4 regions of the Gracilibacillus phocaeensis genome follow, and region 3 is predicted to be linked to each of the others. Evidence: riboswitches for the same ligand, from Rfam matches in the RefSeq annotation. Region 3 holds a riboswitch; each other region holds the start of a gene.

Region 1 (3,332 bases), 310 kb from region 3:
AAAATCAATCTTATCAAATCCTGCAATCGCTACCTCATCCGGCACACTAATCTCTTGCATATTTAATTCTTTTAAAGCACCAATCGCCAAAATATCGGATACGGCAAACACAGAAGAAAACGCTTTCTCTCTATTCAATAGAGAACGCATCGCTTGTTGCCCAGCTTCAAAGGTCACACTATCTGCGTAGTAGAACCAATCTTCCTCAACTGTTATGTGAAATTCTTCTAATGCACGAATAAATCCTTTTTTTCGATCCCTTGCATATAAGTAATGCTCTCCAACATTTACAAATGCAATACGCTGATGCCCTTGCTTCAATAAAAATTTTGTCATTTGATAAGCCGCTAATTCACTATCGATGGTGACATAAGACAGGCTTTGTTCCTTATCATATTCACTGCATTGCACAATCGGAAATTGCTCTGCCAAACTAGAAATGGTCTGACGATTAATCAGCGGATCCATAGTAATGGCCCCAGCCGCCTGCTGGTTTTTCAACAAATTGAAATAAACATCTTCTCGCTCTGAAGTGGTGTGCGTTTGACATACTAATATATGATAACCATAATTTAAAGCGGTTTCTTCAATTCCCTCAACTATTCTCAAATAGAAAGGATTCGATATCTTTGGCAATAAAACTAACAACATGCGACTTTCCGAATTTCGCAAATTTCTCCCTAAGATACTGGGTGAATAATCTAACACCTTCATCGCCTTATTCACTTTCTCTCGGGTTTTTTCTGCTACGGATGATGGTTTATTTAGTACTCGGGACACCGTAGCCACGGATACTCCTGCCTTCTTGGCTACATCTTGAATCGTTGGCATTTTGTTACCTCCTTTCATTTTTTTCTGAATTTTGTTTGCTTTATTGCCTTTCTATTAACAATGTAATCCATTACATTGTGTTTACTATTATAATATAAAATATAATAAAAGCAATGGGGTGTGTCGTATAACAGGAGAATTGCACTATATAAGTGGAATGAAGTAATTTCTCCTGGATCAACCTAGATATTATTAGGCAATAAAGCGAGCAAAGACTTGCTTATCACACGTTTTGTCACATTTATACCTTCAACTTATATAGAAAGGTTTCAGTGCAAACTTTTGTTCAAGAGGCTCTATTAGCAAAACAAAACACTTGATTTTACCTAGCAAAAACGTTATATTTAGAAACATCATTAATAGACAATTCTTATCTAGAGAGGTGGAGGGACTGGCCCTTGGAAGCCTCGGCAACAGCTCCATGGAGTAATGTGCCAATTCCAGTAGCGATTATGCTAACAGATAAGAGGAGCAGTGAATAAACACTTAAGGGCCTCTTCTTATGCAGAAAAGGCCCTTTTCTAATGCAAGGGAGGATTTTTTATGTTCACGATAGACCTTACAGATAAAGTGGCCGTTGTCACAGGCGGAGCAAATGGAATTGGAAAAGCCATCGTCGACGCCCTGCGTCATTCTCATGCAAAGGTGGCCGTTGTCGATCTACACCCCAGCGGCAGAAATACAGAAAGAGACTTATTTTATATCCAAGCAGATGTCTCCAATAAAGAGAATGTAGAAAAAATGATGGAACAGGTCATCAACCGTTTTGGTAAAGTAGATATTCTTGTTAATAATGCTGGCATCTCAACGATGGATTATCTGGTCGATATCAAAGAAGAAGATTGGGACAAAACGATGGACGTCAATGCAAAAGGAGTCCAGTTATGCAGTCAGGTCATTGCCCAGCAAATGAAAAAACAAGGAACCAGCGGCAAAATGATACATATCGCCTCACAAGCAGGTAAGAACGGCTATCGCTTAATGGGCTCTTACGTTGCTTCCAAACATGCCGTAATTGGCTTGACAAAGGTGATGGCCTTAGAACTTGCTCAGGATCAAATCAACGTAAATGCTGTCTGTCCCGGGATCATTGAAACCAGCATGAAACACCGGGAACGTGTCCTTGGTGGAAAGCTTCGAGGATTAGATGAGGAAGCAATTCGTCAAGAAGACGCTTCACAAGTACCACTCGGACGAACCGGAACTCCCGAAGATGTCGCTTATGTCGTGATGTTTCTTGCCTCCCCATTTTCCGATTATATGACAGGGCAGGCACTCAACATTACAGGCGGCATGACGATGAATTAACAGCACAGGAGGTCATTCAAATGACACAGCAAGCAAAAGGGAACGCATATGCACTATTACCGTTACTTATCTTTATCATGTTATTTATTGGGACAGGTATCGTTACTAGAGACTTTTCCAGTATGCCGATTAATGTCGCGATCATCATTGCTTCAGCGGTAGCACTGGCCATGAACCGCAAGGAAAAATTAAGCAAGAAAATAGAAGTATTTACAAAAGGAGCCGGACACGAGAACATTGTCTTAATGGTCATTATCTTCGTGCTTGCCGGAGCATTCTCAGAAGTGGCAAGCGGCATGGGAGCCGTTGATGCCACAGTAAATCTTGGATTATCTTTACTGCCAGCTAACCTATTAATGATTGGTTTGTTCATCATCGGTTGTTTTATCTCCGTTACGATGGGAACTTCGATGGGAACCGTTGTGGCGCTTGTACCAATTGGTATCGGAATTGCCGAACAGACCGATATTCCGATGGCACTAGCAATGGCTACCGTTCTGGGCGGGGCGATGTTTGGTGATAACCTGTCGATGATCTCAGACACAACCATTGCTGCTTCGCGAACACAAAATTCGGCTATGAGCGACAAATTTAAAACCAATTTTTTTATTGTATTGCCTGGTGCAATCGTCACCGCCGTTATTTTATGGGTAATTACTTCTGGAAGTCATGTCAATAACCTGGAGGATTACTCGTATAATTTTGTTAAAGTGCTTCCTTATCTCACCGTATTGATTGTTGCTATACTCGGTGTCAATGTATTGATTGTCCTGATAGGCGGAATTATTTTTGCCGGGGTGATTGGCTTAATTGACGGCTCCTATACGGGAACAACCCTGATCCAAGCCGCTTCGCAGGGAATCATCAATATGGAAGACATTGCGATCGTTGCCTTATTAATCGGCGGAATGATTGGAATTATTCAACACAATGGCGGGATTACCTTCCTGCTGAATTTCGTTTCCAACAGAATACATTCCAAAAAAGGAGCCGAGTTCGGCATTGCCAGCCTGGTAAGTGTTGCCGATATTAGCACAGCCAATAACACGATTTCGATTATTATGACCGGACCACTTGCCAAAAATATTGCACAAGAATATCGCATTCAGCCAAGAAGGGCAGCCAGTTTACTGGATATATTCGCCGCCTGCTGGCAGGGAATTGTACCATATGGAGGCCAAATGCTTGCCATC
Region 2 (3,332 bases), on a different contig from region 3:
AGGGGATAATTATGGACTGTCTATTATCGTGCTGACGGTGATGATACGTTTGTTATTGATGCCTTTCATGCTAAAACAAATGAAATCAAGTCGCGAGATGCAGGAGAAAATGAAGGTGCTAAAACCGGAGATGGATGCAATCAAGGAAAAGTATAAAGATAGCAGTAAAGATGTCAATGTGCAAATGCAACAGGAGACGATGCAACTTTATCAGAAACACCAAATCAATCCTTTAGCATCGCTTGGCTGTCTCCCTATTATCATTCAATTTCCGATCTTAATTGGTTTTTACTATGCGATTCGTAGCACACCGGAGATTTCCACTCATTCCTTTTTGTGGTTTAGTCTGGGAGAGGCAAATATCTGGATGGCATTGATAGCCATGGCGGTTTATTTTGTGCAATCAAGAGTGACACAAATGGGTATGGATCCCGCTCAGAAAAAACAAATGGCGATCATTGGTCTGATCTCACCGGTCATGATTGGTCTGGTTTCTTTTGGGGCACCAGCAGCACTTCCGCTGTATTGGACGACGGGTGGCTTGTTTTTAATTGTTCAAACACTGATTTCCAAGAAACTGTATCAACCAGGAACTTTATCCACTGCCATTAGCTATAAATCGAAACAAACATAGAAGGTTATTCAAGAGACAGGGTGGTTTGCCCTGTCTCTTTATTTGTGGATACGGAAATGACGGCCAAAATGAGAGGAGAATCGTAAAAAAAGTCCGTCATCCGCAACGAGATCGCTTTCCTGTTTAAAAATTTTTCGATAATTCTTGACAAGGGTTTTTTCTTGTGATAAAGTATACCATGTTACTTGGTATTATTTGAACGCTTTTTTACTATATTAATAGATGCAGATACAATCAACTCTCTATGTTGCTATAGAGAGTTTTCCAAACTTATAAAATTATATAGAAATATCTTATCCAGAGTGGTGGAGGGACATGGCCCTGCGAAACCCGGCAACCTTTAAGTGCATGCAGCTTAAAAGGTGCTAAATCCATCAGGTATCATCCTGACAGATAAGAAGTGGAACAGTCCTCTTTTTATCGAAAGAGGGCTTTTTTTATTAGATGATCGATAACATAGAACGAGGGGATTATAATGACAGTTGTTATTTTGGATGGGAAACGAACACCTTATGGTAAATGGAATGGGGCATTGGCGGGGTATAACGCTGTATCACTTGCCAGCAAACCATTAACTCATTTAATAGAAAAATATCCGACTCTGGGAACGATTGATGGCGTGATACTGGCACAAGTGATTCAAGCTGGCCAAGGACAGAATCCTGCGAGGCAAGTGGCATTTCAGGCGGGGTTAGACAGTCGGATTCCGGCGATGACAGTAAATAATGTTTGTCTTGGCGGGGTAGCCACCGTGATCGACGCTGTAAGAAGAATCAAACTTGGCGAAGGGAACACCTACATTGTTGGTGGAATGGATTCCATGTCCAACGCTCCTTACGTCATTCCAAAGCCTAAACCCAAAGACTTTGGTCATCAGCAAATGACGGATACCTTGCTTCGAGATGGATTATCCTGCGCCTTGAGTGAACAATCCATGGGCGTGTTGACAGAGCAGTATAACCCATCCTTTCACATTACTAGAGAAGAGCAAGATAACATAGCTTTTTTATCACAAACACGGGCAGCAAAAGCGCGTGACGCTGGACGATTAGCGGAAGAAATCGTGCCGTTTGATCAGGTGTTAGTAGAAGATGAGGGAATACGGCCTCAGACCACATTGGATAAATTAGCAGGTTTGTCACCTGTTTTTGCAAAGGATGGAACGATTACGGCAGGGAACGCTTCACAAATGACGGATGGTGCGAGTGTTGGAATTGTCACTACTTCAGCTAAGGCAGAAGAGTTGAATACGGAGCCACTTGCTTGTGTCAAGGATTGGGCAGAAACTGCAGGGCCAGATACCAGCCTACAAACCAAACCAGCAGATGCCATCGAAATGGTATTAAAACAGCAAAAACTTACCGTGGAAGATATTGATTTATTTGAAATAAATGAGGCATTTGCCAGTGTCGTTATTGCCAGTGCCAATCAATTATCTATTTCCGAGGATAAATTAAATGTAAATGGTGGTGCAATAGCTATTGGTCACCCATTAGGCGGTACCGGTTTCCGACTGGTTCTAACTCTTGCCTACGAATTAAGACGACGAGGTGGGGGGAAAGGAATCGCTGCATTATGTGGTGGTGGCGGACAAGGAATCGCGATATTAATAGAGGTAAATGGGAAAGGGGATAAAGCATGAGTGTGGAAATAAAAGAACGCAATCATCATTTATTATGGGAGCCTACTCAGCAGGATATCGAACAATCAAACTTAAAAAGCTTCGCCACACAAGTGAATCAGCCATTATTCCCTTATGAAAGGTTGCATCGCTGGTCGATAACCCATATCGGTGCCTTTTGGTCGGCTGTTTGGGATTACGCCGAGCTGATAGGAGAGAAAGGTACGATTGCTTATTTGCCTGGCAAGACGATGAAAGAAGCTACCTTTTTTCCGGAAGCACGGCTGAATTTTGCCGAAAATCTCTTGCAAGGAAATCCCAATAAGATTGCTGCTTATGAAGCAGATGAAACAGGCGTGACTGGGCAAATAACCTATGCCGAATTGCGAATCGAAGTGGCGAAAGCACAGCGCGGCCTTCGTTCATTAGGTGTTGGGAAGGGTGATCGTGTTGCTGGAATTACCAATAATAATGTAGAAGGTTTGATTGCCTTATTAGCGACGACCTCGCTTGGAGCCGTATGGACGTCCTGTTCACCTGATTTTGGTGCAAAAGGGATTGTTGACCGGATCGGACAGGTACAGCCGAAAGTATTAATCGCTAATCTTACGTATCAATATAAACAAAAGCCATTTGACATCACCGATAAGGTCTTGGAAACCGTGGAACAAGTCGGCAGTATTGCTAAAGTGGTTACGACACTGGGAGAGGTAGAAGGTGGCTTGACCTGGGAAGAGCTGCTTGATAACGACGCAGTGGAGCCGGTTTTTGAACAAATAGCTTTTCGCGACCCAGTGTATATCCTCTATACTTCCGGTACAACGGGATTGCCAAAAGCCATTGTCCATTCGGTTGGCGGCACATTACTGCAGCATGTGAAAGAACATCAGCTTCATTGTAACCTGAAAGAAGAGGATGTGCTATTTTGGTATAGCAATACGGCTTGGATGATGTATCCTTGGCTCGTATCTGGTTTAGCGAGCAGAGCTTCGGTTTTATTATATGATGGTGCTCCTGTGTTACCAGATAAACCAGCACATTTATGGAATATTGCTGAGGAAGTAGGACTAACCCATT
Region 3 (3,332 bases):
CAGTTTCTTTCTGAAAAGATAACCTACTAAAAGGCCAACACCAGCGACGATCCCATAAAGAACAAAGTAAACAAGGGCCGATTCATTCCAAATGGTATAACAAGACAATAAGTATAGAAGCGCTATGATAAGCAAATTCACCCAATCAAAACCATACTTGTAAGTGATGTAACAAACACCCAAAAAGACAGCAATGGAATTAAGTAGAAATAAATCAATGATAGCAAGTGCTAATCCATCCTCTACTTGCTCCATCATAAAGTAAGGGACAATGAGAAAAGTCAGCAGGTAAATCAATACAGGTAGCCAATATTTACGTAAGACATCCATATTCATGCTCCTTCCTAATGTTAACTAAGAATGATTTTATGAACGCCATTTAACCTCTTACGTTCACACCTGACTAATTATCTTGTCTATATATTCATTGTAATACGAGGAATACAGTAAAACAATGCACAAAATGAATGCCTTTTCTATTCATTACAATCGTTATTGCACCTAGAAGTTTACATAGAGAACGCTTGTTAATCATGGTATAATACTATTTTTTAATTAGGAGGTACCATACCTGAGACAAGTCAAATACTACATGTCCATTGCCCTATTTTTATTTATTTTAACTGGACGTACAAGTCAAACTTCTGAAACGTCTGAAGCAGACATAAAAACGCTGCTGAATTAATATCTCGAAGCTCTGGAGGAGAATGACACGGAAGTATTACTTCAATCTAGCAGAGATGTCAGATTTCCCAATAAAGAAGATCAAAAAGAGGTCTATCATACTATTAGTCAAGACATAACAGACACAAACATAGTAAACATACAGCAAGTAAATGATCAGGAATATGAAGCAACGGTAGAAATCGAAGAAGATGGAAAATCAATAGAGACAACATTCCCTATTCGCCGTGCATATAACGAATGGAACATCATTGCGGGACAAGATTATTAGGAAAAAGGCTCACCTTATACCAAAATCCCCCTTCTATATAAAAAAAAGGGGGACCAAGCATCTTACTTATTCCACTACCGTAATCCTATCTTTTGCCGCAAATCTAGGAGTTGGGGTTGGGGACTTGGCTGGATAGCCAACTTGAATCTGGCCTACGACTCTCTCGTTCTCTGTCAAACCAATCAATTCCGCCGTTTCTGCACAGGTCGCCAATTTACCCGTTTTCCAAAAAGTACTTAACCCTTCCTCCCATGCCAACAGACTGAAATTTTGAATCAGACAGCTGCTAGCAGCGTAGTCTTCTTCTCTTAATTTCGCATCGGTGTGCAGGGTGTTAATCACAAAAAAGAGGAACGGTACGCGGTTTATTTTGTCAAAGGCATTATCGCTGATCACTTGTAAATCTTCTTTGTTATCGGTGTTACTTTTGGCCATTGCCACTTCCCGGTTGATCTCCGCCAGGTTTCGTTTGGCTTCTCCTTGCACAAATACGAATCGCCACGGTTCGGTCAATTTATGATTGGGTACCCAAATCGCCGTTTCCAATAATTCTTCTACTAATGCTGCCGATACTTCCTTATCTTGATAAGCCGATATGGAGCGGCGTTCTCTGATGGTTTGTTTTAACGTCATAGCAACCACTCTCCCTTAATTGATAATCATTTTCAACTATTATTATCTTATGTTATTTCCTCTCTGCAAGTCAAGTATGGAACTAGAAAAAGCCTCACTCTATCTCCAAACACTTTGACCACTTCTTAATTTTTTTCAAAAAAAGGGTTGCGCTCTGTTAAAAAATGCTGTAACATACTTACAAATGTTACTGAAAATTAAATATCTTTCTTATCCAGAGAGGTGGAGGGACTGGCCCTTTGATACCTCAGCAACCGTCTATTACAGACAAGGTGCTACTTCCAGCAAGCAATGAATGCTTGAAAGATGAGATGCTATGGCAGAATCAAATCCCCGTCTTTTAAGCAGACGGGGATTTTTTTATATTTTTTGAAAAGAGGTGAAGCAAAATATGACAACCATTTTGGAAAAACTGAAAAATCAACTAGTAGTAGCGGATGGAGCAATGGGAACCTTACTGTATGCGCATGGAGGCAACCGCTGTTTTGAGTCATACAATACTACGCACCCTGAACAAATCTTAAGTGTACACCGATCCTATATCGAGGCCGGCGCAGAGCTTATTCAAACCAATACATATGGCGCTAACTATATTAAACTATCGCGTTATGGCTTGGAGAATGATGTGCATGAATTGAACACCAAGGCAGTACAGCTTGCCAAACAAGCGGCAGGGAATCAGGCAAATGTGGTTGGCACGATTGGTGGAATCAGAGGAGTACAGAAATTGGACACCTCCGAGTCGGATATTATTCGTGGTTTTAAAGAGCAGCTCTTTTCCCTTCTTTTAGAGGGTGTCGATGGCATACTGCTGGAAACCTATTACGACTTTGAGGAAATAAAACAGGTGTTACAGATTGCCAGAAAAGAAACCGATCTACCGATTATCGCCAATGTATCCATGCATGAGCCAGGAGTAATGGAAAATGGTATGGCTCTGTCAACGGCATTACAAACATTAGAAGATATCGGTGCCGATGTCGTCGGTGTGAATTGCCATTTGGGACCACACTTTATGATCAAGGCATTAGAATCGGTACCGCTTCTGGAGAAAGCCTATTTGGCTGCTTATCCGAACGCTAGTCTGCCATCCTATCAAAATGGCAAACTAGTTTACAATCAGTTTAGTAACTACTTTGAACAGTGCGCTAAAGATTTCCGTGACCAAGGAGTGCATTTGATCGGGGGCTGCTGTGGTACTACTCCTGAACATATTCGCGCCTTAAAGAATGGCGTCACTGGACTGAAACCGATAGAAAGCAAGGAGGTCATTCCGCTCCATTTCCCAGCTGAAAAGCAAACAGAATCTCCACCACCAGAAGAAACACTAGCAGGGAAAGCAGCTAAACAGACAACCGTGATTGTGGAGCTCGATGCACCAAAACATTTGGATACGGAAGATTTTATCAAAGGAGCATTTGCCTTAGAAAAAGCGGGAGTAGACGCAATTACACTGGCAGACAATTCTCTCGCCACACCACGCATCAGTAATGTAGCTATGGCAATCAAGATGAAGCAAGCAGGCTGCAAGGTTACACCGCTTATTCACTTGACTTGTCGAGATCGCAATCTGATTGGTTTACAATCTCACTTAATGGGTTTACACACACTCGGATTACATGAAATCCTAGCGATTACAGGCGATCCTACTCGCATTGGCGGGTTCCCTGGGGCTTCTTCGGTGTTTGATGTCACATCCTTTGAGCTGACCCGCTTAATCAAACAAAGCAATGAAGGATTATCC
Region 4 (3,332 bases), 130 kb from region 3:
GGATGAATGCGTTCCGCGCCTAATTCTTCTAAGCGCTTATCGAAATCTAGCCCTGTCTGACAAAAATGTTCATATGATTCATCGCCCAATGACAGGACAGAGAACTTAGCGCCTTGTAATTTCGGTGCTTTGCGACTGTGAAGAAATTCATGGAATTCAATCGCATTATCGGGTGGATCTCCCTCTCCATGTGTGGCGGTGATAATAAATAAATCTTCTACTTCTTTGAGTTTCTTAGCCTTAAAGTCATCCATACTTGAAACATGTACCTCACGCTGCATCCCTTTCAATTTGTCGGATAGCTGTTCAGCTAGTGTCTGGCTATTGCCAGTTTCAGAACCGTAAAGAATAGTAGCGGTTCGTGTGGCAATGACTTCTTCCTGTGTCGCCTCCGGTGTGGAAGCGGCAGCCGGTGCAGGTTCGCTGCCTTGAGAAGCTGCTAAGTAACCAGAAAGCCAAGTTTTTTGAGATTCAGTTAAGCTTGGTAAGAGCTGGTTTAAGATTTCTGTTTGCTTTTGATCAAATGGGGAATTTGCCACTTGTAAAGTCAATGTCGTCACCTCATTTTTATTAATACGATCGATTTACTGGGGTATGCCGAAAAAAATTAAGACGATGGAGCGATGTGTAAGCCGCATTCCGTCTTTTGAGAATTACTCCATCTTCCTGAACGTTCATCACCTTCGCCAGTTACTGGTGAGGTACAAGGGATACAACCGATACTCGGATAATTTTGATCATGCAAGGCATTATAGGGTAGCTGATGTTCTTCAATATATCCCCAAACATCATCCCAAGTCCAATGAATCAAAGGACATACTTTTACGGATTGAAACCGTTCATCCTTGTTGATGTAATTCGTGTTCGCCCTTGTAGGCGATTGCTCTCTTCTTAGACCGGATATCCAAGCAGTGGCACCACTTAGTACTTCTTCTAATGGCTTCACTTTGCGGATATAACAGCATTGATCAGGGTTTCGGGACCATAAGGCCGCTCCGTGCTTCTCTCGTTGCTCATCCACCGTTAACTCTGGCTTTTTAAAGGTGATCTGAAGCGATGGGTAACGCTGTTTGACTTCCTCAATCAAATCATAGGTTTCTTGAAAATGCAGTCCTGTATCTAGAAAAGCGAGTTTAGCATCAGGCTTCGTTTGGGCAATAAGATCAATCAAAACCATGCTTTCGGCACCGAAGCTGCAGGCATAAACAAGCGAATCATCATATGTCTGGTACGCCCATTCTAAAAGACTTTGAGCACCTTTAGTCGGATCATTATCGTCGTAAGTTTCATGATGGAAATCACTGTCGTGAAAGTTATCAAACGTAATCATGTAAACTCCTCCTCATATAATAAAAACCTTCTCAATCATGATCGATTAAGAAGGTAGATAATCTTGTTATCATTCCTTCTTATCTCTCGGGTTCCATTACTAAAATATATGCTGTCCCGCAGGAATTGGCACAGTGTATATGGTTAACCTGTTGCCGAGGTTTCGCTGGGCCTGCCCCTCCACCTCTCTTGATAAGAAAATTAGTGTAATAATTGTTATTCTATATCTTATACACATTAACCCTTAATGTCAATAGGTTTTGTCGGATTTATGTTAATTTCATACATAATGACTAGTGAGAAGGTTGGTTTAAGAAAGGAGGCTTTTAAAAAGAATCATGTAAAATAATACTCGGTCTAATATTAGGTATTTAAGTTTATTTATCATAGGATATATAAGTTGAATTAAATAATTTCTCATTTATTGGATAAGTGCTCTTGATCCATTTACACGAATGGATCAAACGAGGTATTATCAGGAGATAATGTGAAAGAAGACTTGCTTATAAATGTATAAAGTATTTAATATGTCCATTTTAAATCATCTACCTCTTGTTAAAATAGGATGATATAGTAACATAAAAAGGGAATGTTGGTGGAAGAGGTGTTGCATGATGCGGAAAAAAACTTTTGCGGAAGAACAAGAATATATCATGAAGAAGCTAGCTAGTGTGGGTATTATGGTAGAAAAAGGTCTAAATAAACCTAACAATGGCTGCTATTCAGGGATTGTTGGCGAAAGGTGTAAGGATCATTAATATTCCTTCCGCACTTAATAATCGAAAATAAAAATGGGTATCTCTATCCTCATTTCATCTTGATCCACTACAAGAAAAACAGACTCATGTATTTTCTTACCATATTATGTTCGACTTCCGCTTCAAGAAATCGATTTTGTTTAACGTAGTGTAACAGGCTATAAGCGTCCCACCAGGAAAAGCATAATGATTTTAAGTGGGATGCTTATAACTAGGTAACGACCCGATTGGTTCAGCTAACATTGTGTGGAGATGATAAACCATCGGACTCATTTATTGATTTACCACATTGGAATGGAATTAGTGATAAGGATTACTCAAAATCCCTTCCACCTTGGCCATGGTTTCTGGTGACAATTTGGCACCGGAAGCTTGAACATTTTCTTCGATTTGTTCGGGCTTACTCGCCCCAATTAATGCGCTAGACACATTGGATTGGCGCAGGATCCAGGCAAGGGCAAGCTGGGACAAGGAGATCCCTTCATTGGCCGCTTCATTATTTAACGCCTCGACGCGGTCCAGATTCTTAGCTGTTAGTAATTTGGATAAATCTAAATTGTCTTGAGCTGCTCGACTGTCAGCAGGGATATCTTGCCCTTTTTTATACTTGCCAGTGAGCACCCCTTGCGCTAATGGTGAGTAAACTACTTGGCCGATTCCATGTTTTTCACTAATAGGGATAATCTCATCCTCAATCTGTCGGTGAAGCATACTGTAATTGGGCTGATGGACGACAATGCGATCCAATAATCGCTTGTCGGCAATATGTACTGCCTCGGCAATTTGTGCGGCGGACCATTCACTTACCCCGATGTATAGCACCTTGCCTTGTCTGACTAAATCATCTAAAGCACGTAAAGTTTCTTCTAATGGCGTATCTGCATGATAACGATGACAGTAATAGATATCGACATAATCAAGTCCTAGTCGAGTTAGGCTGGCTTCACATTGTTCCATAATATGCTTGCGCGAAAGACCTTGATCATTAGGACCATCCCCCATTTTGCCGAAAACCTTAGTGGCTAGGACATAGGAATGTCGCGGATAGTTACGAAGTGCCTTGCCAACAATCTTCTCTGCCTCCCCACGCATATAGACATTGGCTGTATCAAAAAAATTGATGCCTAGATCATATGCCGTATCAATCGCTTTCTGTGCCTGTTGCTGTTCAACATATCCTCCATAAGTAAGCCAGCTTCCTAAGCTAATCTCACTTACTTTCAATCCTGTATTTCCTAAACGACG

Evidence for each region. A riboswitch is a leader RNA that binds a small molecule or an ion and turns the genes downstream of it on or off. The one in region 3 is predicted to bind S-adenosylmethionine.
Region 1: another riboswitch for S-adenosylmethionine. It lies ahead of E0E32_RS05395 (SDR family NAD(P)-dependent oxidoreductase); the one in region 3 lies ahead of E0E32_RS06815 (bifunctional homocysteine S-methyltransferase/methylenetetrahydrofolate reductase).
Region 2: another riboswitch for S-adenosylmethionine. It lies ahead of E0E32_RS08340 (thiolase family protein); the one in region 3 lies ahead of E0E32_RS06815 (bifunctional homocysteine S-methyltransferase/methylenetetrahydrofolate reductase).
Region 4: another riboswitch for S-adenosylmethionine. It lies ahead of E0E32_RS07425 (phosphoadenylyl-sulfate reductase); the one in region 3 lies ahead of E0E32_RS06815 (bifunctional homocysteine S-methyltransferase/methylenetetrahydrofolate reductase).

Annotation. Positions count from the first base shown of each region.
Region 1 is NZ_LR131143.1:181,169-184,500, forward strand. It holds gene E0E32_RS05390 (LacI family DNA-binding transcriptional regulator) at 1-831, opposite strand, end outside; SAM riboswitch class I at 1,199-1,300, shown strand; gene E0E32_RS05395 (SDR family NAD(P)-dependent oxidoreductase) at 1,375-2,139, shown strand; gene E0E32_RS05400 (Na+/H+ antiporter NhaC family protein) at 2,160-3,332, shown strand, end outside.
Region 2 is NZ_LR131144.1:102,331-105,662, forward strand. It holds gene yidC (membrane protein insertase YidC) at 1-634, shown strand, start outside; SAM riboswitch class I at 925-1,034, shown strand; gene E0E32_RS08340 (thiolase family protein) at 1,110-2,276, shown strand; gene E0E32_RS08345 (acetoacetate--CoA ligase) at 2,273-3,332, shown strand, end outside.
Region 3 is NZ_LR131143.1:487,346-490,677, forward strand. It holds gene E0E32_RS06805 (hypothetical protein) at 1-330, opposite strand, end outside; gene E0E32_RS06810 (nitroreductase family protein) at 1,022-1,588, opposite strand; SAM riboswitch class I at 1,796-1,901, shown strand; gene E0E32_RS06815 (bifunctional homocysteine S-methyltransferase/methylenetetrahydrofolate reductase) at 1,980-3,332, shown strand, end outside.
Region 4 is NZ_LR131143.1:618,677-622,008, reverse strand. It holds gene E0E32_RS07430 (assimilatory sulfite reductase (NADPH) flavoprotein subunit) at 1-551, opposite strand, end outside; gene E0E32_RS07425 (phosphoadenylyl-sulfate reductase) at 608-1,330, opposite strand; SAM riboswitch class I at 1,407-1,528, opposite strand; gene E0E32_RS22125 (hypothetical protein) at 1,941-2,087, shown strand; gene E0E32_RS07420 (aldo/keto reductase family protein) at 2,388-3,332, opposite strand, start outside.